Heyndrickxia acidicola: one gene and its partner. The protein of the gene in region 1 binds, or shares a complex with, the protein of each later gene. Links are inferred from orthologs where the notes say so. Each region holds a gene or a part of one and is shown on either strand. Other genes may lie near its edges.

Region 1 (14,964 bases):
ATTCCCGTTTTATGCAAAGAGTCCTGCCAGAACAGATGTATAAAAGGGAGCTCGAGCGGATTACAGGCGGAACGGAATTTGATATTGGCATTGATTTCAGCGGATACAGCCCTTTTTGGACCTCCTTGATAGGATTTGGTTCCTTTAAAAAGAAAAGCATTTTCTTACATAACGATATGGGGATGGAAATTCAGAAGAAGGTGCTTGACCGCTATCCGCACCGAAAGAATCTAAAGGTGATCTTTTCGCTTTATGACCAATTTGACAAGGTGATCAGCGTATCAAAATTGACAAACGAACAAAATAGAAGGCAGCTCAGCCACATTCTAAAAGCACCTCAGGAAAAAATGGATTTTGTTATGAATTCCATTGATTATAATAAGATTTTGTCATTAAAACAGCAGGCGTTCCAATACGAATTTGGCGAAGAGCATGATTTTACTTTTTTGCAGCTTCCAAAGGCCCGACAGTACCCAACCCCACATGCACAGGACATTAATTTTATTAATATTGGGCGGCTTGGCCCTGAAAAGGATCAGAAAAAGTTAATTAGTGCCTTTGCCCCCATTGCAGGAAACCATTCGAATGCAAAGCTGTACATTGTAGGAGATGGCGACCTGAGAGAGCAATTAATCGATCATACTCGTAAACTGGGCTTAGAGGATCAGGTAATTTTTACAGGGCAGCTGGAGAATCCATATCTTTTATTGGATCAATGCGACTGCTTTGTCCTTTCCTCCAACCACGAGGGACAGCCCATGGTCCTTTTGGAAGCACTGGTTTTAAGAAAACCAATCATTGTAACCGACATCCCCGGTTCAAGAAGCGTTGTCGGCGATGGGTACGGGATGGTTGTTGACAACTCCATTGAAGGCCTTCGGGCAGGCATGGAGCACTTCATCCAGGAAAGAAGAATCGACGCTCAGAAGTTTGACTATAAAAAGTATAGTGAAGATGCACTTGCCATGTTCTATGAAAAGGTCTGTAAATGAAAGAGTATAAAAGATTTCTATTGGCTTTGAAAAAAGACATACAAAAAAGCTAACTCACTAAGAGTTAGCTTTTTCATATTACGATTTTGTCAGCTCTACACTTTCCAAATCAGATACCCGCTTTTTCATGCGATCTGCATCTCGAACGAGGATAGGCCTTAAATATTTTCCAGTATACGACTCTGGTGTTTCGGCTACTTTTTCAGGTGTCCCTGTTGCCACAATCGTTCCGCCTTTTTCTCCGCCTTCAGGGCCAAGATCAATAAGATAATCCGCTGTTTTGATTACATCGAGATTATGCTCGATGACAAGCACGGTATCCCCATTTTCCACAAGCCTTTGGAGAACATCCAGAAGGCGGGCAATGTCATCAACATGCAGGCCGGTTGTCGGTTCATCCAGGATATACATGGAACGGCCTGTTGACCGGCGATGCAGCTCAGAAGCCAGCTTCACCCGCTGCGCCTCCCCTCCTGAAAGAGTGGTGGCAGGCTGCCCGAGTTTCACATATCCGAGGCCGACATCCGCAATTGTCTGCAGTTTCCGTTTAATTTTAGGAATATTCTCAAAAAAGGTTAAGGCATCTTCTGCGGTCATATCTAAAACATCGGCAATATTACGGCCTTTGTACATGATCTCCAGCGTTTCACGATTATATCGTTTCCCATGGCAAACCTCGCACGGAACATACACATCCGGCAAAAAGTGCATTTCAATTTTGATGATGCCGTCACCATGGCAGGCTTCACAGCGTCCGCCTTTTACATTGAAGCTAAAGCGCCCCTTTTTATATCCGCGGACCTTTGCTTCATTTGAAGAGGCAAAGACATCCCGGATATCATCAAATACCCCGGTATATGTGGCAGGGTTTGAGCGCGGCGTACGCCCGATCGGAGACTGGTCAATATCAATGACCTTCTCTAAGTAGTCAATTCCCTTGATTTCCCGGAACTCACCAGGCTTCGTCTTAGCATTATGGAGCTTTTGAGCCAGGGTCTTATGAAGGATTTCATTGATCATGGTACTTTTCCCGGATCCGGAAACACCTGTGACAGCAATGAACATCCCTAATGGGAATTTAACAGAGACGTTTTTCAAGTTGTTTTCTTTTGCCCCTTTGATTTCAATAAAGCGGCCATCCGGCTTGCGGCGCTCCTGGGGAAGCGGAATAAAACGCTGCCCTGATAAATACTGGCCTGTGAGGGAATGAGGATCTGCCATCACTTCCTCCGGTGTGCCGGCCGATACGATTTGTCCTCCATGTACGCCTGCTCCCGGCCCAATATCAATGAGATAATCAGCCGCAAGCATCGTATCTTCATCGTGCTCGACCACGATCAGGGTATTGCCGATGTCACGCATGTTCTGCATTGTCTCAATTAAGCGGTCATTGTCCCGCTGATGAAGCCCGATGGATGGTTCATCCAGAATATACAAAACACCTGTCAATCTGGAACCAATCTGAGTGGCAAGGCGAATCCGCTGGGCTTCTCCTCCTGAAAGAGTCCCTGCAGCCCTGCTCAGAGTCAGATACTCCAGTCCCACATTGACAAGGAATCCAAGGCGCTCACGAATTTCCCTTAAAATAAGGTTCGCAATCTGCTTTTCCTTCTCTGTAAGGTCTAAATGGGAGAAGAATTCATTTGCATCCTCAATGGACTGTTCTGTCACTTGGCCGATATGGTGGTTATTAATTTTCACAGCAAGGCTTTCTTCCTTCAGCCTATAGCCTTTGCAGCGCGGACATGAGTGCTGGCCCATGTACTTTTCCATTTGCTCGCGTATAAAATCGGAGCCTGTTTCTTTGTACCGCCTTGCTACATTGCTGATTACGCCTTCAAACTTGATATAATTCTCCCTTACCTGACCAAAATCATTCTCATACCGGAAGTATACTCCCTCGTCTTCAGAACCATAAAGGATTTTATCAAGCTGATGCTTCGGAAGCTCTTTAACCGGCATATCCATATCAATTCCAAAATGATTGCAAACAGCTTCTAAAAGCTGAGGATAATATTTTGAACTTACTGGCTCCCAAGGGGCAATGGCATTCTCTTTAAGAGTGAGATCCTTATTTGGAATGACGAGATCCACATCCACTTCAAGCTTCGATCCCAGTCCGTCACACTCAGGGCAAGCCCCAAACGGACTGTTGAAAGAGAACATTCTTGGTTCAAGCTTATCAATCGAGAATCCGCAAAGAGGGCATGCATGATGCTCACTAAATAAAAGCTCTTCTTCCCCAATGACATCAATCACGACCTTGCCATCTGCAAGATTCAGGGCGGTTTCAAGCGAATCCGCCAGCCTTGAAGTGACATCCGGCTTTACAACGATACGGTCAACAACCACTTCAATGGTATGCTTTTTATTTTTTTCCAATTCGATGTCTTCACTTAAATCCTGCAAGTCGCCATCGACTCTTACACGCACAAATCCCTGCTTTTTAATGTCCTCCAAAAGCTTTACATGCGAGCCCTTTCTGCCGGACACAATCGGCGCCAATACCTGAAGCTTTGTCCGTTCAGGATATTCCATAATCCGGTCAACCATCTGCTCAATGGTCTGGGATGTAATTTCAATCCCGTGGTTAGGACATATCGGCCTCCCTACCCTTGCAAATAATAGACGAAGATAGTCATATATTTCTGTAACGGTCCCAACGGTCGATCGGGGATTGCGGCTCGTCGTTTTCTGGTCAATGGAAATGGCCGGTGAGAGCCCCTCAATAGCATCCACATCCGGTTTATCCATCTGTCCCAGAAACTGGCGGGCATAAGCAGACAAGGACTCTACATAGCGTCTCTGTCCTTCTGCATAAATCGTATCAAATGCGAGGGACGATTTTCCCGAACCGGACAAACCTGTTAACACAACAAGCTTGTCACGAGGAATGGTTACATCGATATTTTTTAGATTATGTGCTCTTGCACCCTGTACAATAATTTTATCCTGTGCCATCCCTTTCTCATCCTTCCGCTTTTAATTCCAGCAATGAATCCCGAAGCTCAGCGGCCCGTTCAAAATCAAGGGCTTTGGCTGCTTCTTTCATTTCTGTTTCTAATTTAGCGATTAACAGCTCCCGCTCCTGCTTCGTCATTTTGACCACTTTCTTAGCCGGCATGTACGTCTCCTGCTCTTCAGCAGCCTGAGTAGCACGAATGACTTCCCTAATATCCTTTTGAATGGTTGTCGGCGTTACACCGTGTACTCTATTGTATTCTTCCTGGAGAGCGCGGCGGCGTGCTGTTTCTTCTATTGCTTTTTCCATGGAGTCGGTCCGTTTATCCGCATACATGATAACCTGACCGTTTGCATTCCTTGCAGCACGCCCAATGGTCTGGATAAGCGAACGTTCAGACCTGAGGAATCCTTCCTTGTCGGCATCCAGGATCGCGACAAGCGAGACCTCTGGAATATCAAGCCCTTCCCTAAGAAGGTTGATCCCTATTAAAACATCATATTTCCCCATACGCAGGTCACGGATAATTTCAATACGCTCAAGCGTCTTAATCTCGGAATGCATATATTGAACCTTTACCCCAATGTCTTTTAAATAATGTGTTAAGTCTTCAGACATTTTTTTGGTAAGCGTGGTCACAAGCACACGTTCATTCTTGACTGCACGCTCATTAATTTCACCGAGAAGGTCATCGATCTGGCCTTCTATTGGCCGCACATCAATCAACGGGTCGAGAAGGCCTGTCGGACGGATAATCTGCTCCACCATCTGCGGAGTGTGCTCAAGCTCATACGGGCCTGGTGTTGCGGAAACAAAGATTGCCTGGCTTACATGCTCTTCAAATTCAGTGAAGGTCAGCGGCCGGTTGTCAAGTGCAGATGGGAGCCGGAAACCGTGATCGACAAGGACCTGCTTGCGTGCCTGGTCGCCGTTGAACATCCCGCGCACCTGAGGAAGCGTAACGTGGGACTCATCAACAACCAAAAGGAAGTCCTTCGGGAAATAGTCCAAAAGAGTATACGGCGTCGAGCCGGGCGGCCTCAATGTCAAATGGCGCGAATAGTTTTCAATGCCTGAACAAAAGCCCATTTCCCTCATCATTTCAAGATCATACCGGGTCCTTTGCTCCAAGCGCTGTGCTTCAAGAATCTTATTATTGTCACGCATCTTTGTAAGCTGCTCTTCCAATTCCTTCTCAATGTTCTCAATGGCAATTCGCATCTTTTCTTCACGGGTTACGAAGTGGGATGCCGGAAAGATGGCAACATGATTGCGGTCGCCCAGAATTTCACCAGTTAAGGCATCGACTTCCCGAATCCTCTCAATCTCATCTCCGAAAAATTCCACACGAATACAATGTTCATCCCGTGAGACCGGGAAGATTTCCACTACATCTCCGCGCACACGAAACGTTCCGCGCTGGAAGTCGATATCATTTCTTGCATATTGGATGTCAACAAGTCTGCGAAGTAATTGATTTCGTTCAATTTCCATCTCAGTACGAAGTGACAAGACCATTTCCCGGTATTCTTCAGGTGAACCCAAGCCGTAAATACAGGAAACGCTGGCAATGATAATGACATCCTCCCGTTCAAATAAAGAGGATGTGGCAGAGTGGCGCAGCTTATCAATTTCATCATTAATGCTGGCATCTTTTTCTATAAAAGTGTCCGTTTGCGGCACATAGGCTTCAGGCTGATAGTAGTCATAATAACTGACAAAGTATTCAACTGCGTTATTAGGGAAAAATTCTTTGAATTCACTATATAATTGACCGGCGAGGGTTTTGTTGTGGGCAATGATGAGCGTCGGTTTTTTTACTTCTTTAATGACGTTGGAGATAGTAAATGTTTTTCCTGTACCTGTTGCTCCCAGCAGGGTCTGATGCTTCTTCCCGGCTTTAATTCCCTCTACCAGCTCTTTAATTGCTTCAGGCTGATCGCCATCGGGCTTATATTTTGAAACCAATTCAAACTGTTGTTCCAAATGGGTAACCTCCTATCTTTTCTCTATCTGCAATCAAAAAATGTATGAAAACTCTAGAAAAATATTTTTCTAAAAAGTAAAGTTCGATTAAATAACCATAGTCCTTATTTTACCACAAACAGCTATTTTTTAACCAGAAAAAAGCGAACAAATTTTCGTTTTTTGTTTTGGCTAAGGCTCTTTTCGTAAACTTTATTGCTATTTAAAACAAAAAAATAATGAAATTCACAGGCTCTGCAGTAATTTTGTGAATTGCTTACGGAAAGATGCCACGAAGACTCACTTCACACGAATTTAGCACTTTTGCGAAGAACAACAATCTATGCGAAAACAGCCTAGGCTTAAAATAAAGACTGTGTTAAATTTTAATTTTGATAACTGCTCGTTTTTTAGCTCATTTTACAGTAAAGAAAGGAACCAAAAGCAAATAAGTTTGCTTTGGTTCCTTTCTTTACTGTACCTTTCAGCTGTGCTGAAAGGCGTGTGAAACGGCAGATTCACACGAATGAGCTAAAAAACAACAGTGTCCTTTAACAAAGCCAAAATGAAAAAGCCCCTCCTAATATGCAAGGGTTCTTTCATTTTTGTTTCAACAAATCTTTAGAGATAGCTTGTCCTTCAGCTGACATACCGTTATTTTACTCTTTTTTCCAGAGTATAAAAATCCTCCTCCAAAGACATCATCTTTTGTTCCATTAAGACCCTTGCATCATAAAGAGCTTGATTGTAAATGAGAGGGCCCAGTTTTTCTTTAAAAAAATCAAAATACTGCTCAGCAGCCAGCCTCCCAATTTCTTCTCCATGCTCATTATAAATAAACTGCTGAATATCCGAAATAAGCCTGTCCTTTGCTTCTTTTTCCAATTTTAACTTGATCATCTATAAACACTCCTTTTTAAAATGAAGGATTCGATAAAGCTCAATACTGATATTTGACCCAATGATAATTGGATCGGATATATGAAACTACTGCGGAATAGCGCTTTATGGGAAACCCCTTGTAAAGCGAGTGCCTGCAGAGGAAATCAACCTGTAGGATGATACATGCACAACCAATTACTCAGTTAAAGTCTAAAATTAGAACTCAATCCAAAGTTGATAGCAGCGGAAGGCACGAGACTCCTGCGGGAAAAGCTGGCATGGGGAGACCCCGCAGGAGCTTGCGACGAGGAGGCTCCCGGCCGCCCCGCGGAAAGCGAGTACCTGTAGAGGAAATCAACCTGCAGTATGATACATGCACAACCAATTACTCAGTTAAAGCCTAAAATTAGAACTCAATCCAAAGTTGATTGCAGCGGAAGGCACGAGACTCCTGCGGGATCAGCGTGTCAGGGAAGACCCCGCAGGAACCTGCGACGAGGAGGCTTCCTTGCGCGACCCGCGGAAAGCGAGTGCCTGCAGCGTAAATCAACCAGCACGACCAACAGCGCTATGCATGTATTAGTTAGAACCCCCTATTAAAATAAAAACGCTTCGTGTCCTTTTTTTCTCTTTGGACATTAAGCGTCTTTGCTTTCTTCCTTTTCTTTATGTTTCAGCTTCTTCATCATCATATTTGAAAAATAGTACCCCGCCGTTAACGATGCTGCATCGATAATAAATAAGGTCCAGGTACGTGTATATCCCTTATAAACGGATGCAACGATCAGTGCCACCGTAAGGACAAGACCAATAATCTGGTTAAACGTAACTCTTGTAAAAAAGACAACCAGAATCCCCGGAAGAAAAAGGGCTGCTAAAATCTGATCAACCATCTGACCGCTCACCTCTTATTATGAGAGATATTCCCACCAATGCCCAAAAAGAACCATTGGCGAACTCGCTCTTTTTGAAAATCACCTTATCTATAAATTTTTCACAAATACGAAAAAAAAACAAGTGGTTTTTCATTTATTTTCTGATAAATCCAATTCCAAAGGAAGAAAGGCTTTTTTTACCTGCATACTTTTCCAAGAAATACTTTAGTATAAAGGCTTTGTTAATGGACGCTGTTGTTATTAGCTTACCTGTGTAAAAAACCCCCATGAATGAGCTAAACACGAGCACTCTCAACATTTAAAATTAACAAAGCCTTTTTAAGAATACTTTTAATTGGTTCAGATTGGAATCCGCTTTTTCAGCTTCCTTTATTTCCATCAACAATCGATTCGGTAATAAAGCTTAAATCGCTGTGCTCAATAAATTTTTCATTGAGCATATCCGGCAGCACATCATTTAAAAAATATTGAACACAAGCCAAATCCTTGAATTGCAGTATGGTTTTCAGAGATTCCTCGTAAATTTCCTGGAACAGCGGCTCAGGGTTTCCTTTTTGGATTTCTCCGAAGGATTCATATAATAAATCGACCTTATCAGATACGGCCAATATCATGCCCTCCAGTGTGTCATCCTTCCCTTCGCGGAATCTTTCCAAGTAGATTTCCTGATATTCTTTGGGGAACTCCCGATAGATAAATTTCTTCGTCATCTGGTCCTCTACCTGGCTGAATAAATCATGAAGCTCATCTGAAGCGTACTTCACAGGCGTTTTAATATCCCCTGTAAATAATTCAGGATAATCGTGATTCAAAGCTTTCTCATATAGGGACTTCCAATTCACCTGGCTCCCATGCTTTTCCTCAACTGTGCCCATAAACTGAGCTATTTTGGTTACCTTAAAAGAATGGCTTGCGACTGAATGGTCTTCAAATTTAAATTTTCCTGGACAACGATAAAGCTTCTCCAGGTCTGAAAGACTTTTAAAGTATTGATGGATTCCCAAATGCTATGCCCTCCTATCGTGCTGTGTCTGGTCTGTGAATAGCAGTCGCCTGAATTGGCCCGGCTTTTTTGGTTTCAATTAGAACCGTTAAGCTGATCAGTGTCACAAGGATGGTTGCTCCCATATCGGAAAGAATGGCAATCCAGAGTGTAAGCAAGCCTGGAATGGTCAGTAGAAGAGCCGCCACTTTCAGGCCCAGTGCAAGCCCGATGTTCAGCTTGATCACCCTGTTTACTTTTTTAGAAAGAGAAATGGCAGCCGGCAGCTTTCCTAAATGATCCTGCATCAAGACAATATCCGCTGTTTCAATGGCACTGTCTGTCCCTTTCCCCATTGCAATTCCGATATCAGCAGCTGCCAGTGCAGGTGCATCGTTAATGCCGTCTCCCACCATGGCCGTTTTTCCGCTTTTCGTCAGAGCCCTTACCTTTTCCACCTTTTCATCCGGTAAAAGCTCTGCAAAGTACTCATGAATCCCAATAGTACTGGATACCTTTTCGGCCGTTTTTTGATGGTCGCCTGTCAGCATCACTGTTTCTTTTATTCCCAATTTATGAAGATTGTCTAACATTCCTTTGCTTTCCCTGCGAATTTCATCAGCAATCCCGAAAAGTCCCAGCACCTTTTCGTTAGAGGCTGCTGCCACAAGCGTGTACCCTCTGGATTTTAACTCCTGTATGTCCTGTTTGTTTGATTTAGAAAGAATCGCAGAATCGATCCCTTTTTCATTACCAATAAAGTATTCTCCCCCGTTGATAGTAGCTCTAACACCCTGTCCAGGGATCACTGTCACATTTTCAGGCTCCAGGAGGACTGCTTGATGCTCCTCTAAAGCCTTTTTCAACACTGCTTTTGCAAGTGGATGAGAAGAAGATTTTTCTACAGATGCTGCTATGGAAAAAAAGGTATCATCATATATTTTTATATCTTCTACAACCGGTTCGCCCTTTGTTAAAGTGCCCGTTTTATCAAAGGCGATAATGTCGAGCTTTCCAAGCTGTTCGAGATAAATTCCGCCCTTTACCAAAATTCCATTTCGAGCATTTCGGGTTATCCCCGATACGATTGCAATCGGAGAAGAGATAATTAACGCACACGGACAGCCCACAATTAAAACTGCCAGCCCCTGATAGATCCATGTATGCCAATCTCCTCCCATAAACAGAGGGGGAATCAGGATCACCATTGCAGCAATGACCATAATGATGGGTGTGTAATACCTCGCAAAGCGATTAATAAATTGTTCTGTGGGGGTTTTGGTTTCCTGTGCCTCCTCCACCAGATGGAGAATTTTAGCAAGCGAGGAGTCTTGATACGCCTTTTCAAGCTGTACTTTTAACAGCCCATCATGATTAAGGCTGCCTCCATAAACAGCGTCGCCTTTTTGCTTTGTAAGCGGCATGGATTCACCTGTTATGGCCGCTTCATCCACGGAACTAATACCTTCTATTATAATACCGTCTGAAGGAATTTTCTGTCCTGCTTTTACAAGAACTGTGTCACCGGCCTTTAGGCTTTCAATGGAAACAATCTGCTCCTCTCCATTTATAAGCAGCACTGCTTCCTTCGGGGCTACCTCCAACAGGCTTTCCATTGACTTTCTTGCCTTTTCCATGCCGAGTCCTTCAAGATATTCATTAATGCCGAAAAGAATGGCTACAAAGGTCCCTTCCCGCCACTGCCCGATACAAAAAGCCCCAACTAAGGAAATGGTCATTAACGTATCAATATTAAATTTTAAAGAAAATAAATTCTTTAGGCCTTTTATAAAGGTTTGGTAGCCGCTGATGATAGCAGCTAAAAGATATAAAGGAATGACAGTCGTTTGATTTACATGGCTGCCAAACAGGAGTGCTGCCAGAAAGAGAACTGCAGACATTCCAATCAGCAGCTTAATGGACGGACCGTGCTGATGCCCATGAGTATGTCCATGATGAGAATGATCATGGGCATGGCTATGGACTCCACCCCCGCCAGCTGCAGGTGCTACAATGGCCGCCCCGTCCCCAGCCAGTATTTTCTGCACTCGATCCATTGGTACACCATCTGGTATGACCAGCTTGCTTGAATTAAAAAGAATCCTTGCTTCTTTTCCGTTTTCGAGTTTTTGTATTTGTTCTTCCATCTCTCTGGCGCAATTCGCACAGGAAAGTCCCTGTAATTTATATTCAGCCATGCCCATCCCCCATTATCGTTCTTGTATGAACGGTACTTTTGTCTTTCATCGATGGTCCTGTTTCTTTTAAAAAGGTTCTGCAAATCATGCTTGTTGATTTCCGCTTCAGGCGACGGTAGTCGAGCTCCTTGTCGCATCTCCTGCGGGGGCTTCCCTAACAGCTTTTCCAAGCATGAGCCAAGTGCCTTTTTCTCCAATCAACATCGTTCTTTAACATAGCCTTTTTAAAAATAGTATCAATTCTATTTTCTATCGGATTTCTACTTCCTTGCTGCTTGCCAGCTCCTAAACCTTGTAACGAAATTATTGATGGTTTGCGTGTTCAATGGCTTGGGAAAGAAGATGCATGACATGATCATCGTCGTGGGAATAAAACAGAGTTGTTCCTTCCCTCCTGTACTTAACCAGTCTTAAATTCTTCAAAAATCTCAGCTGGTGGGAAACCGTGGATTGCAAGAGCGATAGCTGCTCGGCAATCTCGTTTACGGAACACTCCTTACTTTCCAGCAGATGCAGGATGCGAATCCTCGTAGGATCCGATAATGCCTTAAACGTTTGAGAAACGATAAATAAGGTATCTTTATCCAGCTCTCCCTTAAACGTATCCTGTTTTTTTGTGTTTACTGCATTAAAATCCATATGGGATCACTCCTAGTACACTCACTATATGAGTATATGCGCATATATGTTACTGCTATTGTAGGGAAAGTGTTATGGATGGTCAAGCTATTCCATTCGTCAGCTTTTACATACATGCAGTTTTTTTGTTTTATGAAAACACTAAAATTGGGGCGAATAAAGATGTCGTTATATCCGGATTTGCACATTCGTTCTCCTATCCTGCACACTAAAAAAACTCGCTTAAAGCGAGTTTTCAGGAAACTAATTGGACATGAAAGAGGTCCTCACTTTGCTCTTAAACAGGAGGAGACGGCTTTTCGCGACTCACTATCTGAATTCGTTTTTTTCCAGCCATTTGCCTGAAATAATCTTTATTCACCAAAACAATTCCTATGATTATCGTGAATCCCCCGATGAACGAGAGAAAAGAAAGGGGCTCTTTGTTTAAAATGGCTCCAAGGAGCAAGGCTATTAAAGGCGAGATATAAAGCCAGGTGGACGGAAATACCGGATTGGTTTTTGCCACGAGCCAATAGAAAATGGTGTGTGCCACCATGGAACCAATAACGATTAAATAGATAAGTGAAAAAAGTGCCTTTAGTGTCAGCATGGAGCTGATATGCACATGTTCCGTAAACAATGATAAAACAAACAGCATCGCTCCTCCATAAATCATCTGGGCAGCATTCAATGCAATGGGAGATGTATTTTGAAACCGCTGGACAACACGTTTGGAATACACAGCCCCAGCAGAATAGAAGAATTGGCTCAACATGATTGCGATGCAGCCAAAAACCCAAAGCCTGCTTACTTTAATCATTAATCCAGGCAGTAAAAGCAAAATGACCCCTGCCATTCCCGTGATACATCCTGCAATCGATGTGACAGAAAGTCTTTTTCGTGAAATCGCTGCCTGAAGAAGCAGAGTAATGAGCGGCCCTGTTGCGGAAAGAATCGCTGCAATTCCAGAGCTTAAATATTGTTCAGACCAATACAAAATTGCAAACGTTCCAAAGGTTAGGCCTGCCGCTGTCAAGACCATTTCCCTGCGCAGCAATAGAGAAAACCGCGCCTTTCTTTGCCGTACCATCCATAAAAATAATATACTTCCGGCCAGGAAGAAACGGAGACCTGCAGAGAAAAAGGGCGGCGCTCCCGCATCAACCCCCACCTTAATGGCTAAAAAAGTGGTTCCGAATATAAGGCACATTAAGACATAATTGAACAGTACCAAATCAATTCCTCCTTTTCTTCTACTAGGGCTGCTTTCGCAAAAATTGTGCTGTACGCATAAAGGACAAAACCCTTTATAGCCCTTCTTCACAACAGCTTTTTGTTTTTCTTACTTCCATCATAAATCCCAAGGTACAGAACAGATGAAAATCAACAGAACAGTTTTCAGAATAATCTTGTATAATGGCAGAAAAGGAGGTCTTTTATGAAAAAAACGGTACACTCAAATGCCCCTGCAGAGAAGCTCTATGAACAGGTTTATGATTATCTTCTGGAAAGGATTCGCAGAGGGGAATGGGCGGCACACGAAAAGCTCCCTTCTATCAGAGAACTCGCGAACCAGCTTGACGTGCACCGGTTAACGGTCTTTAAAGCCTTTCAATTGCTTAAACTGAATAAAAAAGTATTTGTAAAGGATAAATCCGGGTACTATGTTTTGCCGGACAGCCTGATGCTCATTGATACACAGCAAAACCCCATAATTTCTGCTTGTGTCTATGAAAACAGTCTTTCTGAAATCCATCAGGTCAAGGCTGAATATCAATTCTCAAAGGCCTTGCTCGACCCGAATCTATTGCCAAATCATTATTTATCTTCCTATGTTAAAAAAGTATTTGATCTATATCCTAAAGTGCTTGGTACATATTCTACGATACAGGGAGATTTGGAGCTTCGTGAAGCTCTTTGCCGCTATTTCACAGATGAATACTATTTCCATTTGGACGCGGATGAGCTATTAATCACTGCCGGCTCACAAGAGGCCATTGATTTAGCAGCACGATTACTGGTAAAACCAAGAGATACGGTTCTGATTGAAAGACCAACCTACAGCCCTGCTATTGATGTGTTTAGGCGACAAGGTGCAGACATCCTTCCCGTCGAAATCCATCCTTATGGCTATCAATTGGAACAGGTAGAGAGTCTGATGAAAAAGTATAAGCCCCGCCTTTTTTATCTCAATCCTACTTTTCACAATCCGACTGGCTACACGGTCCCTCCAGAGCAGCGAAAAAAATTAATTGAGCTGGCTTCTTCCTATCAATGCCTGCTTATAGAGGACGATCCTTACCGGGATATCTATTTCGGCCAGAAGCCGCCCCTGCCGCTTTTCAGCTATGATACTACAGGATGTGTCATTTATATTAGAAGCTTCAGCAAGTATATTGCCCCCGGCTTAAGCATTGCAACAGTCGCTTGCCGGCATCCCCTAATGAAAAGCCTTGTGAAAACAAAATCACTATCGGATAACGGGACGCCTTTGCTGAACCAAAAAATCTTTTTGCATTACTTCTTTTCCGAAAGACTGCAGCAGCATTTAGAAAAGCTGCGGATCGCCCTTGAAATTCGCAAGAACATAATGGAGGAAGAATTAGCTGAAACGGGCTGGAAATGGTCATCTCCGGCCGGGGGCTTTAATTTATGGATTTCACTGCCCGAGGCACCATCAATGGAAAAACTTCTTGAAAAAAGCATAGAGCAATCCATTTCCTTTGTTCCCGGATCCATCTGCGATCCGCTTAGAGAATATCACTCATGGATCCGTTTGTGTTATTCCTACTTAAATGAGCAGCAATTGCGGGATGGATTGAATCGGTTTATCGGCATTTTCCGTTAGCCTTTTCTATGAAGGCTCTTTTTGTAAACTTTGTTGCTATTGGGCACAAAAATACCATTTTAAACATAGAAGTCAGTCATCATACTGGTGAATAGCACTCGAAAAGATGCGACGAAGACAGACGGCATACGGAAAAATCCTTTATACGTAAAAGCAACAATCTATGCGAAAACAGCCTCTATGAAAAACGTTGAGTGTAACTCTGTACAAAAAAGACCATAAGAAAAGGGCTGCTTCTGCAGCCCTCTATTCATCTTGCTTTTTTTGAACAAGGCCAATACCCAGACCGACAGGATCAACAAGGTATGCCAGAAAAAAATCATCAAATTCCATTATTTCACTTACAATCCTGGCTCCATTGATTACTGCTTTAGAAATGGCATCTTCCATCGACTCAACTTCAATGTGAATACGCGTTCCATGCGGAAAATCACTTGGACCTCTGCTGATTCCCCCATCGATTCCAGTATTGTTCTCTTCGCCCGTTGCGGCTGGCCAGTATTCCCACTGGGGTTCAGTCATTTTCCACCCAAAAACATTCGAATAAAATGCTGCGGCTTTTTCAGGATCTTGACTGTTCAACTCAAAACCAATGACTCTTCCCATGAATCTCCCCTG
Region 2 (15,045 bases), 1.5 Mb from region 1 along the record:
CTCGTGCAGCTCAGCAATTTTATGATCAAATAAAGTCATGATTTCCCCTCCTTATTCCAAAACAGATGGAACGCGAATTTGCCCATCCTTATGATCAGGCGCATTTTTCAGGACTTCCTCCTGAGGCAGGCCTTTCTCAGCTTTGTCTTCACGCATAACATTTTGAATAGCCAATACGTGTGTTGTTGGTTCTACATTTTCGGTATTTAATTCATTTAAGGATTCAGCCATGCTGATAATGTCATCTAATTGCTTTGTAAATCGTTCAATTTCTTCAGCTTTAAATTCAAGTCTTGCCAAATGAGCAACATGCTCAACCTGGTCTTTAGAAATTCTTGACATTCCATTCACCTCCAAGGTTATTCGAACACTCGCAATACTATTGATAATAGCAGAATTGACCACTAATAAGCAAGAGGACAGGCCATCCTTGCGGGCCTGTCCCTACATCTTTCCTTATAGGCGTGCTGACTGGTTTTCTGCAGTCTCCTCTTGATATTTTTCAATTTCCCATTTTACCGATTAAGTAAGAAAAATTTATCTGTTATACACAAAGCAACACTCTAAACCAAAGGCTGTTTTCGCATAGATTGTTGCTTTACGTATAAGGGATTATTCCGTATGTTGTCTGTCTTCGTGGCATCTTTTTGTGCGCTATTCCCAAGTCTTAATACTGAATATATATAATAAATGATATTACTGTGTCCAATAGCAACAAAGTTTATGAAAAGAGCCTAAACCAAAACAGCCTTTATTTTACTGTATTCCCCTCTGCTTCTGAAGGCAAGATTGGTAAAATGTTTAACATGGAATGCTCAATGCAATCTCTGTCTAGCTCCAAAGCCTATCTTAGTCTAAATAGACAGAAATTATGGTGTAATCTGGTTATCGAAGTCCTTTTCAAAAAAGCGAGGTATATCCTTATGGAATACCCCGCTCATATATCCATTATATGCTGGTAAATTGTTCTTCCTCCGTTGAACCTTTAAGGGCTGTTGTAGAAGAAGTTCCTCCGGTAATAACCATCGATACCTCATCAAAATAGCCTGTTCCTACTTCTCTTTGATGCCTTGTGGCTGTATAGCCAAGCGGTTCGTTTGCAAACTCAGCCTCCTGAAGCTCTGAATAAGCCGCCATTCCTCTTTCCTGATAGCCTTTTGCCAGCTCGAACATACTGTTATTTAGCGCATGGAAGCCTGCAAGTGTTACAAATTGGAATTTGTAACCCATCTTTCCAAGCTCCTGCTGAAAGCTTGCGATTGCCTTTCCATCCAGCTTCTTACGCCAGTTGAAGGACGGAGAACAATTATATGCAAGCAGTTTTCCTGGGAACTTTTCATGGATGGCTTTTGCAAACAGGCGCGCTTCTTCCATATTTGGTTCAGACGTTTCGCACCAGATCAGGTCTGCATATGGGGCGTAGGCCAATCCTCTTGAAATTGCTTGCTCAAGTCCAGGCTTTGTCCGGTAAAAGCCTTCGAGGGTGCGCTCACCTGTAATAAACGGTGCATCATATGGATCCGCATCACTGGTAATTAAATCGGCTGCATTGGCATCCGTTCTTGCAATTAAAACTGTTGGCACTCCCATCACATCTGCAGCCAGGCGCGCAGAAATTAAATTACGGACCGCTGTTTGTGTCGGCAGCAGGACTTTGCCTCCTAAGTGCCCGCATTTCTTTTCAGAGGAAAGCTGGTCTTCAAAATGAACGGCAGCAGCTCCTGCTTCAATCATGGATTTCATCAATTCAAAAACATTTAACTGACCACCAAAACCTGCTTCTGCATCTGCAATAATCGGTGCAAACCAGTCAATGCTTTTGTCTCCTTCTACGTGATGAATTTGGTCCGCTCTTTGAAGTGCCTGATTAATGCGCTTTACCACCTGGGGAACGCTATTTGCAGGATACAGGCTTTGGTCAGGATACATATGTCCAGAAAGATTGGCGTCAGCAGCGACTTGCCATCCGCTTAAATAAATCGCCTTTAATCCTGCCTTGACCTGCTGGACTGCCTGGTTTCCCGTTAACGCTCCCAGTGCTGGAACATACTCCTCTCGATGCAAAAGCTCCCAGAACTTCTCCGCCCCGTGCTGTGCAAGAGTATAAGCAATATCAAGCGATCCCCTCAGCCTCAAAACATCTTCAGCCGTATAAGTACGTGTCACTCCGCTCCAACGTGTATCCTGCTCCCAGCTTTCTTGCAATTTATCGGCTTTTCTATTCATTTCCTTCATCCCTTCTTTGATTTCAATATTTTTTCATTGGCTGTTTTCGCGTTGCTTTACGTACAAAGAATGATTCCGTGAGTTGTCTGTCTTCATGGCATCTTTTCGTAAGCTCTTCACAAGTTTTAATACCGAACATATATTTAAAATGATATTTTTGTGTCCAATAGCAACAAAGTTTACGAAAAGAGCCTTTTCGTTTAAAGCAATGCGTATCCTGGTATGGTTAAAAAATCCTGAAATTCATCTTCCGTGATTAGACTGGCAAACAATTCTCCCGCTTCTTGAACTTTTTCTCTGCCCATCTCTTGCTGAATCAATTGAATCTCTTCATTCTTGATTTCTTGGTACATGTCAAACGTAACCTTCCTTCCATCCTCCATCACTCCTTTTGGATGGCGGATCCATTGCCAGATCTGTGCTCGGGAAATTTCAGCTGTAGCAGCATCCTCCATTAAGTGGTGGATGGGTACTGCTCCCCTTCCCCTCAGCCAGGCGGTTATATACCTTAAACCCACACGAATGTTCTGCCTTACTCCTTCTTCTGTTATATTTCCTGCAGGTACAGCCAGCAGATCTTGTTCTGACACCTCGAAATCAATCTGTTTCTGTGAATCTATTTGATTTGAACTCTTCATTTCTTTATTAAAAACCTCCATGGCTACCTTCACGAGTGCAGGGTGTGCCACCCACGTGCCATCGTGTCCATCCTGCACCTCTCTTTCTTTATCCTGGCGTACCTTGTTAAAGGCCTCCTCATTTTTCTGCTCGTCTCCTTTTACAGGAATCTGTGCAGTCATTCCCCCAATTGCCGGCGCCATTCTGCGATGGCAGGTTTTAATGGTGAGTAGTGAATACGACCTCATAAATGGAGCTGTCATTGTAACCAGTGAACGATCCGGCAATATGACATTAGGCTGGTTTCTCAGCTTCTTTAAATAGCTGAAGATGTAATCCCATCTGCCGCAGTTCAGTCCTGCTGAATGCTCCTTTAACTCATAAAGAATTTCATCCATTTCAAAGGCTGCTGGAAGGGTCTCAATCAGTACTGTCGCTTTAATGGTTCCTTTAGGAATTCCAATGAATTTCTGGGCAAAGGTGAAAACATCATTCCAAAGTCTTGCTTCCAAATGACTCTCAAGCTTGGGTAAATAAAAGTAAGGGCCCGTGCCTTTCTCCACAAGATGGATCGCATTATGAAAAAAATACAAACCAAAATCATACAAGCTTGCGGAAATAGGTTTCCCATCCACCAATACATGCTTCTCTTCCAAATGCCATCCCCTTGGCCTGACAAACAAAACGGCGGTTTCCTTATTCAGCACATAGGTTTTTCCATTCTCCCCGTATACAGCAATGGTTCTATCTACCGCATCTCTCAGATTCCGCTGTCCATCCATCACATTTTCCCATGTAGGCGATGTCGCATCCTCCAAACATGCCATAAACACCTTTGCCCCCGAATTCATTGCGTTAATAATCATCTTTCGATCTGGCGGCCCTGTAATTTCCACCCGGCGATCTTGAAGATCGGCTGGAAGCGGCGAGATAGACCAATCTCCATTTCGAATGGGTTCCGTTTCAGAAAGAAAGTGAGGGAGTTTTCCTCCGTCCATTTCCTGTTGTTTGCACTCTCTGTTCTGTAACTGTTTCTTTCGTTCATTTCCAAAGTGCCTCTCAAGTTGTTCAATAAAATGTAAAGCACCTGGTGTTAAAAGATCTTCATACTTTGCTTTCAGCTCCTTAGCTACGGATATTCCAGCCGTTTGAGTATCCATCTTTTCACATCACTCCTTTAATATTGTTATAAAACAATTTACTAATTTATGTTTGTATTATATAACAGAAGATCAAAGACTGGAACTATTTTTTTGAAATTTTCTATAAATATTTTCGACATTTCTCGTATTGTTTTATGACGGCTTCCCTTAAACCGCTCCATCAAGCTAATAGACATGGAAAATCCTCAAATAAAAAAGCTGATAAAAGAAGAGGCTTTCTCTTTTTTATCAGCTTTTTCAGCTTATTGATATATATGGACAGATGTATCTGTTTGGCCAGGGCTCCTTGTTATAAGGGCTTTTATATCGCCGCCAGCCGTAATCTTTATTTGCAAGTCTATGGTATCCGGGAAAATAGATGGTACAATCCCCGCTATATATTGTGTAAAACCAATAACTTCAGCTTCTCCAAAAAATTGGAGAGGAATTTCTGCTTTTAATTGAGTAAGCTTATTTCCGTTATAGAATGCACGCCCAATTACTCCATTATAATTAGGAAAATAGTTCTCTACCCGCTTTTTAAACTTATCAAAAACACCTGCATCGTGCGGGTGATCTGAATCAGCCTGCGATGACGGGAAAAGATAATATTGATTTTGAATGGCATTCCAGCTCCCAATGGAGGAGCTTCCCGCCGGAACATTAGTATAGGCAAAATAATTTCCTGGAACAACTGAATCCTTATCCTTCTGCTCAAATAAGGCAATGGTGATCGGGACATTCTTCAATTCGCTCATAGCACGGAGTCGTTTTACCACTTCAGCAGCAATGCTTTTTCCCTCACTGTCTATTGCAGCCTGAGAGAGAGAAGATTGGGTGGTCGTCCCATTTTGGCTTTGATAAGAATTCGTTGAATTAAGTGCCAAACCTATGACGACGCCACCTAGCCTCACTGTATTTTTATCCGTCTTAACTAAATAGTCATGTTCCAGGATATTAGCAAGATAGATCGGGCTATTTTGATTTTGTGAATCGATTGAACCTTTCCCGCTTAAAGGAGGATTTAATCCAATATTTTGACTGGGTGGATTTACTTCCTTTTGTACAGCCTTCCACTGGCTTGGTGTAAACTTACGGTTAAGCCACATCTTCAAGGTATCCGCGTCCAGTATCTGCCCTTCCTGGAACAGATATTTCTCAGGCGAATACGTGGTTTTCGCTACACGAAGGAGCCCCGTTTCAAATTCCTGAATATCATAGCGGGTGTTTAAATTATTGACGGTCAAACCTCTGCTTTTACTCGGCTTATATGGCAATATCGTTCGATAATAATTATCGGATATTTGGTAATTTGGTATAATCGCTGTCTCTTTTTGATTGTTTTTTTCTTGCACAACCTTATCCTCTGACCCGAAATTCGAAGTACATCCTGCTGTTAGCAAGACTACTGTTACTAGTAATGGCAACCATTTTTTCATGCTGATTCTTCCACCTTTATTACATACTAAAGGAAAGCCTTCCCCAATGGTTTCCTTTTAAGAAGCTCACTCTTTTACTTCTTGTACAAAACGATTTTCATCCCAGACCTCTATTCCCAGCTGTTCCGCTTTTGTAAGCTTTGAACCGGCATCTGCCCCGGCAATAACTAAATCCGTCTTCTTGCTGACACTGCCCGTTACATTAGCCCCTAGTGCTTCCAAACGCTCCTTGGCCTCTTCACGGGTCATTTGCTCAAGTTTTCCTGTCAGTACTACGGTTTTTCCTGCTAATGGCGAGGAGGCGTTCACTGCTTCAACAGGCTTTGGTCCCTTGTAAATCATATTGACACTAAGGGACTGCAGCTCTTTTACTAACTCCCTGGCTTCTTCGTTTTCGAAATACGCCACAATGGAGTCCGCCATCTTTTCACCAATATCCTGAATGGCTGTCAGTTCTTCTCTTGTTGCTGCCTGCAGCTTCTCCATAGTTTCAAACGTTTGAGCAAGTGTTTTGGCAGCCTTGAAACCTACATGCCGAATGCCAAGACCAAACAAAAGCTTTTCCAAAGAATTTTGTTTGGACGCTTCTATGGCATCCAGTAAATTCCCTGCGGATTTTTCACCCATTCTTTCCAGGTTAAGAAGCTGCTCTCTTGTCAGTCTATAGATATCCGCTACATCATGGATTAACTGATGGCTAAATAGGAGGCTGATGACCTTTTCCCCCAGCCCTTCTATGTTCATTGCATTTCGTGACACAAAATGAATCAGGCCCTCGCGAATTTGGGCAGGGCACTTCGGATTGATGCAGCGGAGAGCCACTTCACCCTCCAAACGGATCAGTTCACTCTCGCAATCAGGGCAATGAGTCGGCATTTTAAACTCCTGCTCCTCACCTGTTCTTCTGTCCGTCAGAACATTCACTACTTCCGGGATAATGTCCCCTGCTTTTTTTACTACCACATAATCGCCAAGCATAATATCTTTTTCACGAATTAAGTCTTCATTATGAAGGGAGGCTCTTTTAACCGTTGTACCTGCAACCCGAACAGGTTCAAGAACCGCAGTGGGTGTTACAACGCCCGTCCTTCCTACATTTAGTTCGATACTGATCAATTTCGTAACGACTTCCTCTGCAGGAAACTTATAAGCAATGGACCAGCGCGGGGTTTTTACTGTTGAACCAAGCTCCTGCTGCTGGGCAAGAGAGTTCACCTTGATGACAATCCCATCAATTTCATACGGAAGGTCTGGCCGCTTTTCTGTCCAGTTTTTAATATAATCAAGCACTTCATCAATATTTTTACAAAGCTTGCGTTCTTTATTTACTTTAAATCCCAGGTCTTCAAGCAAATCCAGGCCGGCGCTGTGGGCGGTGACGCCTGTTTCACCGGGATCGCCGATGGCATAAAGAAAGATGCTTAAATTCCTTGAAGCTGCAATTCGCGGATCAAGCTGGCGCAATGAACCTGCAGCAGCATTTCGAGGATTCGCAAAAGGCTCTTCTCCGTTCTCTTCTTTCGCCCTGTTCAGCTGCTCAAATGATTTTTTCGGCATATAGGCCTCGCCGCGCACCTCGATAGAAAAAGGTTCTTTTATTCTGAGAGGAATAGATCGGATTGTCCTGAGATTGACAGTTATGTCCTCTCCAATGGTTCCGTCTCCGCGAGTGGCGCCTTGGACAAACAGTCCGTCTTCATAGCGAAGTGAGACCGCCAATCCATCAATTTTCAATTCGCAGACATACTCGTAATCTTCTCCTGCTGCCTGTCTTACTTTGCGGTCAAAATCACGTAAATCCTCTTCATTAAAGGCATTTGCCAAAGATAGCATCGGAGTCCTGTGTTCCACTTTTGTAAAGGCTGACTGTGGTTCACCTCCTACCCGCTGAGTAGGAGAATCCGATGTAATCAGCTCTGGGTATTCAGCTTCAATATCATTCAGCTCTTTCAGGAGCCTGTCATATTCCGAATCAGGTACAGTTGGATGATCCTTTACATGGTATTCATAGCTGTACTGGTTTAATAGAGTATGAAGCTCTTTCACCCTTTTTTCAGCGGTTTTTATTTCCATAACAACAGCCCTTTCTATTTATAGCCTCCATCCTTATGAACAGAATGAAGACTGAAATTCTCTTGGATAAAATGGGCACTTTCCCTAAAAACAACTGATGCATTATGCCTTTGTAATAGGTGCAAACTCTGCCAGCAGCCTTTTAATGCCCACAGGACTAGGAAAAGCAATGTCAAGCTCAACACTTTTGCCGTCACCCTTTACGCTGACCACTGTGCCAGTGCCCCATTTTTTGTGCGCAGCTTTGTCGCCCACCTTCCAATCCGCAGTGCTTCCAGCAGAAGCATTTTGTGCAGGACGGACAACCGCCGGTCGGCGCGCCGGCTGCACGGAACGCTGAGCACCAAAAGAAGATGAAGCTTTGGTTTCTTTATGGACAGACTCCAGCAGCTCCTCTGGTATCTCATTAATAAATCGGGAAACAGGATTCATATTAGTGCGTCCAAATAAAGTTCTCATTCCTGCATTCGTTAAATACAGCTCTTCTTCAGCACGTGTAATTCCCACATAAGCGAGGCGGCGTTCTTCTTCCATTTCTGCTTCTTCCATTAAAGATCGGCTGTGAGGAAATACGCCTTCCTCCATGCCGATTAAAAAGACGATTGGAAATTCAAGCCCTTTTGCAGAATGCAAGGTCATCAAGACAATCGAATCAGCCTTTTCATCCTGCTCATCCATCCTGTCAATATCTGCGACAAGGGCAAGATCCGTTAAAAACGCAACAAGGCTCTTATCTTCGCTGCTTTCCTCAAAGTTTTTGGTTACAGAAAGGAATTCATCAATATTTTCAAGACGGCTTTGGGATTCAATTGTCTTCTCTGCCTTCAGCATGTCCCTGTATCCTGACTTCTCCAGAACTTCCTCAACCAGCTCCGTTACAGATAGATACTCCTGCATTTGAGTGTAATTATGAATAAGATCATAAAATTCCCTTGCAGCATTGGCGATCTTTGGGCTTACTCCAATAAAATCAATTTCCTGGATGGCTGCAAAAACAGAAATATCCTGATCTGCTGCATAACGGGCAATCTTGTCCATAGAAGTAGAACCGATTCCCCGTTTTGGAACATTAATGACCCGCTGCAAACTGATATCATCATTAGGATTAGCAATTAAACGCAAATAAGCGAGGATATCCTTGATTTCCTTGCGGTCATAGAATTTAATGCCGCCGACGATGCTATACTCAATGTTTGATTTTAGGAGTACTTCCTCCATAACACGTGACTGGGCATTCGTACGATATAAAATAGCAATATCAGAAAGCTTTCGTTTTCCGGAGGCAACCGCTTCTTTTATCTTGCCGGCTACGAATTGCGCCTCTGTTTGTTCACTGTCGGCGCGATAATAGGAAATTTTAGGCCCGTCTTGATTTTCAGTCCATAGGTTTTTAGCTTTTCGATTTTGGTTATTTTTGATAACCTCATTTGCAGCTTGCAGAATTCTTTTTGTAGAACGGTAATTTTGTTCAAGCAATATAACTTTTGCACGAGGATAATCCTTCTCGAAGGATAAGATATTGGCAATATCCGCACCGCGCCAGCGATAAATGGACTGATCGGAATCGCCTACCACGCAAAGATTTTGAAATCTTGCAGCGAGCATCTTGACAAGCATGTACTGCGCACGGTTCGTATCCTGATACTCATCCACATGAATGTATTGAAACTTGCGCTGGTAATAGGTCAGAACCTCTGGGACTCTAGTGAATAACTGAATGGTCAGCATGATTAAATCATCAAAATCCAGTGCCTGATTCTTTCTGAGCCTTTTTTGATACTCTGTATACACATCACTGACAACCTGATCGTAGTATCCCCCTGCCAGCTTGGAATACTCTTCCGGATCCACCAATTCATTTTTCGCACTGCTAATAGTTCCAAGGATTGATCGAGGATCAAATTTCTTAGGATCAATATTCTTATCCTTTAAAATGGATTTGACAACTGATTGCTGGTCTGTCGGGTCAAGAATTGTAAAATTCCGGTTAAAGCCTATACGGTCAATGTCTCTTCTTAAGATCCGCACACACATGGAGTGGAATGTGGAAATCCAAACCTCTTCAGCTGCACCGCCCATAATTCCAGCTATACGTTCTCTCATCTCTCGAGCTGCTTTGTTTGTAAACGTAATGGCCAGGATATTATAAGGATTGACTTCCTTCTCCACCATCAAATACGCCACACGATGAGTCAGCACCCTTGTCTTTCCACTTCCCGCTCCAGCCATAAGCAATAGGGGGCCTTCCGTTGTTTTTACTGCTTCCTGCTGTTCTGGATTCAATCCAGATAGTAATCGATCTGTTAAAAATTGCATGACTTCACCACCATTTAGAACATTTGTTCTTATTATAATCTATTTTCAAGGTTTATTGTTACATTATTTTACCGCTCTGACTGTACCTAATGCCTGTTCAAGATCGTCATAAACTGCATTGCCCACCACAATGACGTCCGCATGCTCGCCCATTTCCTTCGCCTGTTCGCTTGAGCGGATACCTCCCCCATAAAAAAGCCTGGAGTGTCTTAAATGTTTTTTAGCTGCCTTGACCATATCGACATTTCCATAACGACCGCTGTATTCCATATAAAAAATAGGCATTTTAAACAAGTTTTCTGCCATCATGGCGTACGCTTCCACATCTTCCTGTGTTAAATCGGTACGGGCTTTTGTCAGTTCGGCCGCTTTGCAATCTTCATTCAAAATACAATATCCCTCAACAAACAGCTCGTCCCAATTTAATAGTTCTCCATACTCTTTTAACGCTTCATGATGCACACCTGTAATCCAAGAGACATCTCCGCTGTTCAATACAGATGGAATAAGATATAAATCAAACCCAGGGGTAATAGATTCAAGGTTAGAAACTTCAAGTACACACGGAACAGTATATCTTCTAATACGTGACATAAGGTTCAGCACATCCTCCAGTGTAACCGTGTCTGTTCCTCCAACGATGATGGCATCTGTCCCTGATTCACAAATTCTCTCCAGGTCCGTATCATTAATCTCCTTATTTGGGTCAAGCTTAAAGGCATGCCGCCATTCACGAACATCGTACATACTAAGATAAATCCTCCATTCTTTATTCCATAGTCATCATTATATCATTTGTTCGAATCGGCAAAAAAGGATTTCCTTGAATATGTGAATAGACAAATATTTGGTTAATATTCCTGTTTTTCATAAAGCGCCATGCCAAAAGATACAGACATTCAGACTTTGGAAATAAAATGATCTTATATAGTAAAAAAGACTCACAAAAAGTAAAGGTTAGTTTTAATAAAAACGATTTTTTCAGGATTTTAGGAAAACATGAAAATCATTCTCCATTTAATCCATTGAAATCCATGCCACTTTCCCAAGTAAAATAGGCCATATTGTGTGATAAAATAATAACAAGACTTTCCACCGTACAAACTTTTGTTAAGGAGGAATTAATAGTATGAATAAAAAAAGTGTGCCAGAAAAAATCACAAAACGAGATGTAGATGCCCTTATTTACAAAATGGATAAATTATTGAATGAAAAAAGAGATACTAAATTTAACAGCACCAGAACAGCATGAGTCTATAGAAATAGGCGAATAGCCTATTTTTTTTGCTCCCGCCCACATCAAGAAACAATCGCCTCTTCCACTCATATAGTTATAGATATAACCGAATTGTTCGTAAAACATCCTTGAATGGCTATCCTATTTTCCTATAATGCCAAGTTGAGGTATACTATTACCATATAAGAATGTCTTAGGTGATGCTATGAACATCGGTTCCATTATAAAAATGAATAGATTGAAACAAAACTTGAAGCAAGAAGATTTGGCGGAAGGAATTATTTCCACTTCCTATCTGTCAAAAATTGAAAACGGTAAAATTGAGCCGAATGATGAAGTGATCAAGCTGCTCTGCATGCGCCTGGATATTGAAATTAATAGACAAATTGATGAGGAAACGAGAGAGCTTTGCTACAATTGGTTCCACATTCTGTTAACATCCTTTAAGCCGAGCATTTTGAAACAGGAATATCAGCGCATGTCAGAGCTCACCAACACCATTCCGGATCTTGAGCTTCAAATTTTACTGAAGATTCACGTTATCAGATATTTTTTGAAAATAGGAGAAACGAACTCCTCCCTCGAACAAATCAATCAATTAAAAGAGATCAGTACCACCTTCAGCGGAAAACAAAAATACTATTGGTTTAAGTTCAATGGCAACTATCACTCTATCACGGAAGAAGACAGTAAAGCCCTCCAATTCTATACAATGGCAGAAGACCTAATTGCGAAAAACGATTTGCCTGATGAAGAGATTGCTGACCTTCAATATGTCTTAGGGGTCACTTACAGCAAGCTGCGCCTCACTTCGGAAGCCCAAAGCTATGCCAATAAAGCGCTTGATTTCTACCGGCAGATTTATAATTTCTCAAGATGTGCGGAATGCCATTTGATATTGGGGATATCGTACAGGCGGATTCAGAACTATGACAAAGCCATCAAAAATTATCAGCTGGCAAAGCAGCTGGCGGAGCATGATGATACAACGGAAATTATCCAATTAACTCATTTAAATTTAGGGTATTTGTACTATGCTCAAGGCAAAACAGACCAAGCCATTAAATATTTAGATATGATTGTAGAGGAGAAAGAATCCTCTTTAGAAAACCGTCTACTAGCTTTAACCGCAATTGTTGAAGAATACTATAAAGCTAACAATTATGAGGAAGCAAAGAGACGAATTGAAGAAGGTTTAGGTCTAATAACTGAGGAAAATAAAGAAAGATACTTATTGTTTTATTATGAAATTTATACCTACCGTCATCTTACTGAAAGAAATTTGGAAAAATTCGAGGAAATGATGGTTCATGAGTTTATTCCGTACTTAGAAGAGCAAAAAGATTACGCTAGATTGACAAATTATGCTACATTGCTCGCTAATTACTATGAAGATCTGCATAAATATAAAACAGCAACTAAGTACTATAAACTTGTCAACTTTTCATATAAGCAAATTAATCAAATATAGGAGGAAAATAATGAAAAAACTTCTCATTTCTCTTGGGGTAAGTGCATTATTAATTGGTGGTGCAATTGCTTCAATACACACCAATAATCATAAAGTAGTAAATGTTGCAGCTGGAGAAAAAGAACCACGCGTACTCAGCTCTTATAGCATCACTTTAGAATAGAAAAATTCACAGAACCCATACGTTCTTATTCAGCTGGCATAAGCAGGGAAATTACCTCACTTCCTTGCGCCAGCTTTATTTTGCTTTTTTAGCCTTCTTTTTTTCAACCTTCCCAACCTTATTCCCTATCTCCTCCCTTTCTTTCTTTGTACCTTCCCTATCTTACGGTATACTAGATATATAGAAAATAGATGTGCAGCAATAAGCAGAATACAATTTTTGCATATTTTCAGATTAGAGGGAATACGATGTCCATAGTGATTGTAGACGACAACAAGGTCAATCTTTTTGTAATAGAGAGAATTCTTAAAAGTGAAGGCTATACAGATTGTGTGCTGCTTTCCTCAGCCCGCGAATTATATACATACTTAAAATTGGATACAGGGGATACTCCGAAGGAATCAGTCGACCTGATTCTTATGGATATTATGATGCCGGATATTGATGGAATTGAGGCTTGCAGGCGTGTACAGGCCGTACCAGAGCTTAAAGATATTCCGATTATTTTTGTTACTGCTTTAGAGGACTCCAGTAAGTTAGCTGCCGCTCTGGATGTTGGCGGCATTGACTACATAACAAAACCGATTAATAAAATTGAATTAATCGCACGTATACGTGTAGCCTTACGATTGAAATATGAAAAGGATTGGCACAGAGAACAGGATGAAAAAATCAGAATGGAGCTTGACCTTGCCACACAGGTACAGACCAGTCTATTAAGCCCGCCGGTCAATGAAGAAAAGATCAATATAAGCGCCTCTTATTCGCCGTCCTTTAAATTGGCCGGTGATATGTATTACTGGCATAAAATTGACAAAGACCGCTATGGAATCATTCTTCTTGATATGATGGGACACGGGATCTCTTCTTCGCTTGTGTGCATGTTTATCTCTTCCGTACTGCGGGACTCCATTCGATCCATCGTTGATCCTGCACGTGTTATAAAAGAGTTGAATCGCTGGATGTCCTTTTTGAGTAAACAGACCAATCAACTAAATTATTATTTTACAGCAATATATATGACGGTGGACACCAAAAATAAAACGGTTGAATACGTGAATGCCGGCCATCCTCCAGGCTTTGCTCTAATAGATGGAGAGAAAGTGGTGCCGATGTCTCAAAAAAACTGCGCTGTCGGTTTCTTTGAAAATATGGATTTTGAAAAATCCGCCATCCAGTATAAGGATCAGCTTCAGATCATGCTCTATACAGATGGTGTGATGGAAGCAATTGATGAATGCGGATTGGACGGGATGGAAAAGATTATGGATGCGTCCTCCATTCCACATCATCATGATTCTGAAATTAATCCCATTGATCTTATTATCACTCCTGAGTGCCAAATCACCCAGCATGACGACATGTGTGTTGTCCTTATACAAGCACACTAATGAAGAAACGCGGAAGGCGTATGGATTTCATAGTCTTCGACTGGGATAAAGGAAACTAGATGTTGACTTATCGTAGGGAGGAGACGCAGAAATTCGCTGGGCGATAGGCGCTGGAGCTAAAAAGAGACTGCATTGCTTACATAATTGATGCAATAAAACATTTTATACTTTCCTATAAAAAAGCCGCTATGCAAGAGAATTCTCCTTGTATAGCGGCTTTTATCTTTCATCTTGTTTTTCGATACAATCGTTCGTCACGGTCAAACTCTTCATAGTTATCAAAGTTCACCGAGGTTCTTAAAGTTTCTTTGCTTCCCAATCCAAGAAAACCTCCATGAGACAGGCTTTCATAAAATAACTGATAAACACTGTTCTGCAAATCATTATTAAAATAAATAAGCACATTGCGGCATATCACCAGATGAAACTCGTTAAATGACCCATCCGTTACTAAATTATGCTGGGCAAATATAATACTTTTTGCAATATGCCGATGAAAATAAGCGTGCTGGTCATCTGTCGTATAGTACTCGGAAAAGGCACGCGTCCCTCCGGCTTTTATATAGTTGGTGGTATACGTCTGCATGCGGTTTAAAGAAAATACGCCTGCTTCGGCTTTTTGCAATACCCTTTCATTCATGTCCGTTGCATAAATCTTTGTTTTTTCTGCCAATCCTTCTTCTTCCATTAAAATAGCCATGGAAAAGGCCTCTTCTCCGGTAGCGCAGCCTGCATGCCAAATGCGGATTTCCGGCAGCTCCCTTAACAAAGGGATAACATTTTTTCTTAAAGAATAAAAGAAGCTCGGATCTCGGAACATTTCTGTCACATTAATGGAAAAATCATTTAAAAGCTTATTCACATATCCTTTTTCATGGAAAACCTTCTCAATTAATCCGCTGACTGTATGTATTCTGTCCAGCTGCATACGATTATGGATTCTTCGTTCGATTGAAGAACGCATATACT

What was found.
Region 2: the proteins of uvrB (region 1) and pcrA are in contact, whole or in part, in a crystal structure (PDB 7EGT), measured with the Thermus thermophilus proteins. The link is inferred for Heyndrickxia acidicola from one-to-one orthologs. Residues at the interface, in WP_096411307.1 of Thermus thermophilus: Glu23, Leu25, Arg26, Asp27, Gly28, Glu29, Arg30, Phe31, Arg55, Glu326, Asp327, Phe328, Glu379, Ser382, Gln383, His398, Gly400, Arg401; in WP_096412145.1 of Thermus thermophilus: His654, Arg656, Phe657, Gln666, Asp668, Glu669, Lys680, Arg681, Leu682, Ser683, Lys685, Tyr686, Ala687.

The regions. Positions count from the first base shown.
Region 1 is NZ_KV440953.1:4,481,592-4,496,555, reverse strand. The notes cover bases 3,451-6,332. They hold uvrB (excinuclease ABC subunit UvrB), read right to left. Parts: upstream 5,941-6,332; coding sequence 3,961-5,940; downstream 3,451-3,960. Other genes in these bases: uvrA (excinuclease ABC subunit UvrA), read right to left, coding at 3,451-3,953. In the rest of the region: A5N88_RS20880 (glycosyltransferase), read left to right, coding at 1-992; more of uvrA, read right to left, coding at 1,071-3,450; A5N88_RS20865 (DUF2164 domain-containing protein), read right to left, coding at 6,574-6,819; A5N88_RS25215 (hypothetical protein), read left to right, coding at 6,978-7,205; A5N88_RS20860 (CsbA family protein), read right to left, coding at 7,440-7,694; A5N88_RS20855 (HD domain-containing protein), read right to left, coding at 8,057-8,701; A5N88_RS20850 (heavy metal translocating P-type ATPase), read right to left, coding at 8,715-10,877; A5N88_RS20845 (ArsR/SmtB family transcription factor), read right to left, coding at 11,181-11,516; A5N88_RS20840 (DMT family transporter), read right to left, coding at 11,794-12,732; A5N88_RS20835 (aminotransferase-like domain-containing protein), read left to right, coding at 12,937-14,346; A5N88_RS20830 (VOC family protein), read right to left, coding at 14,593-14,952. UniProt on the Escherichia coli protein: The UvrABC repair system catalyzes the recognition and processing of DNA lesions. A damage recognition complex composed of 2 UvrA and 2 UvrB subunits scans DNA for abnormalities.
Region 2 is NZ_KV440953.1:2,986,944-3,001,988, forward strand. Bases 7,208-10,170 are described here. They hold pcrA (DNA helicase PcrA), read right to left. Parts: upstream 9,815-10,170; coding sequence 7,601-9,814; downstream 7,208-7,600. Other genes in these bases: ligA (NAD-dependent DNA ligase LigA), read right to left, coding at 7,208-7,498; pcrB (heptaprenylglyceryl phosphate synthase), read right to left, coding at 9,878-10,170. In the rest of the region: Asp-tRNA(Asn)/Glu-tRNA(Gln) amidotransferase subunit GatA, read right to left, coding at 1-39; Asp-tRNA(Asn)/Glu-tRNA(Gln) amidotransferase subunit GatC, read right to left, coding at 52-342; aceA (isocitrate lyase), read right to left, coding at 949-2,226; aceB (malate synthase A), read right to left, coding at 2,427-4,004; A5N88_RS13985 (CamS family sex pheromone protein), read right to left, coding at 4,250-5,425; more of ligA, read right to left, coding at 5,492-7,207; more of pcrB, read right to left, coding at 10,171-10,561; A5N88_RS26165 (hypothetical protein), read left to right, coding at 10,944-11,066; A5N88_RS14005 (tetratricopeptide repeat protein), read left to right, coding at 11,257-12,522; A5N88_RS24980 (hypothetical protein), read left to right, coding at 12,533-12,685; A5N88_RS14010 (SpoIIE family protein phosphatase), read left to right, coding at 12,934-14,076; A5N88_RS14015 (CheR family methyltransferase), read right to left, coding at 14,303-15,045. UniProt on the Escherichia coli protein: A helicase with DNA-dependent ATPase activity. Unwinds DNA duplexes with 3'-5' polarity. Translocates on single-stranded DNA with 3'-5' polarity. Initiates unwinding more efficiently from a nicked substrate than double-stranded DNA.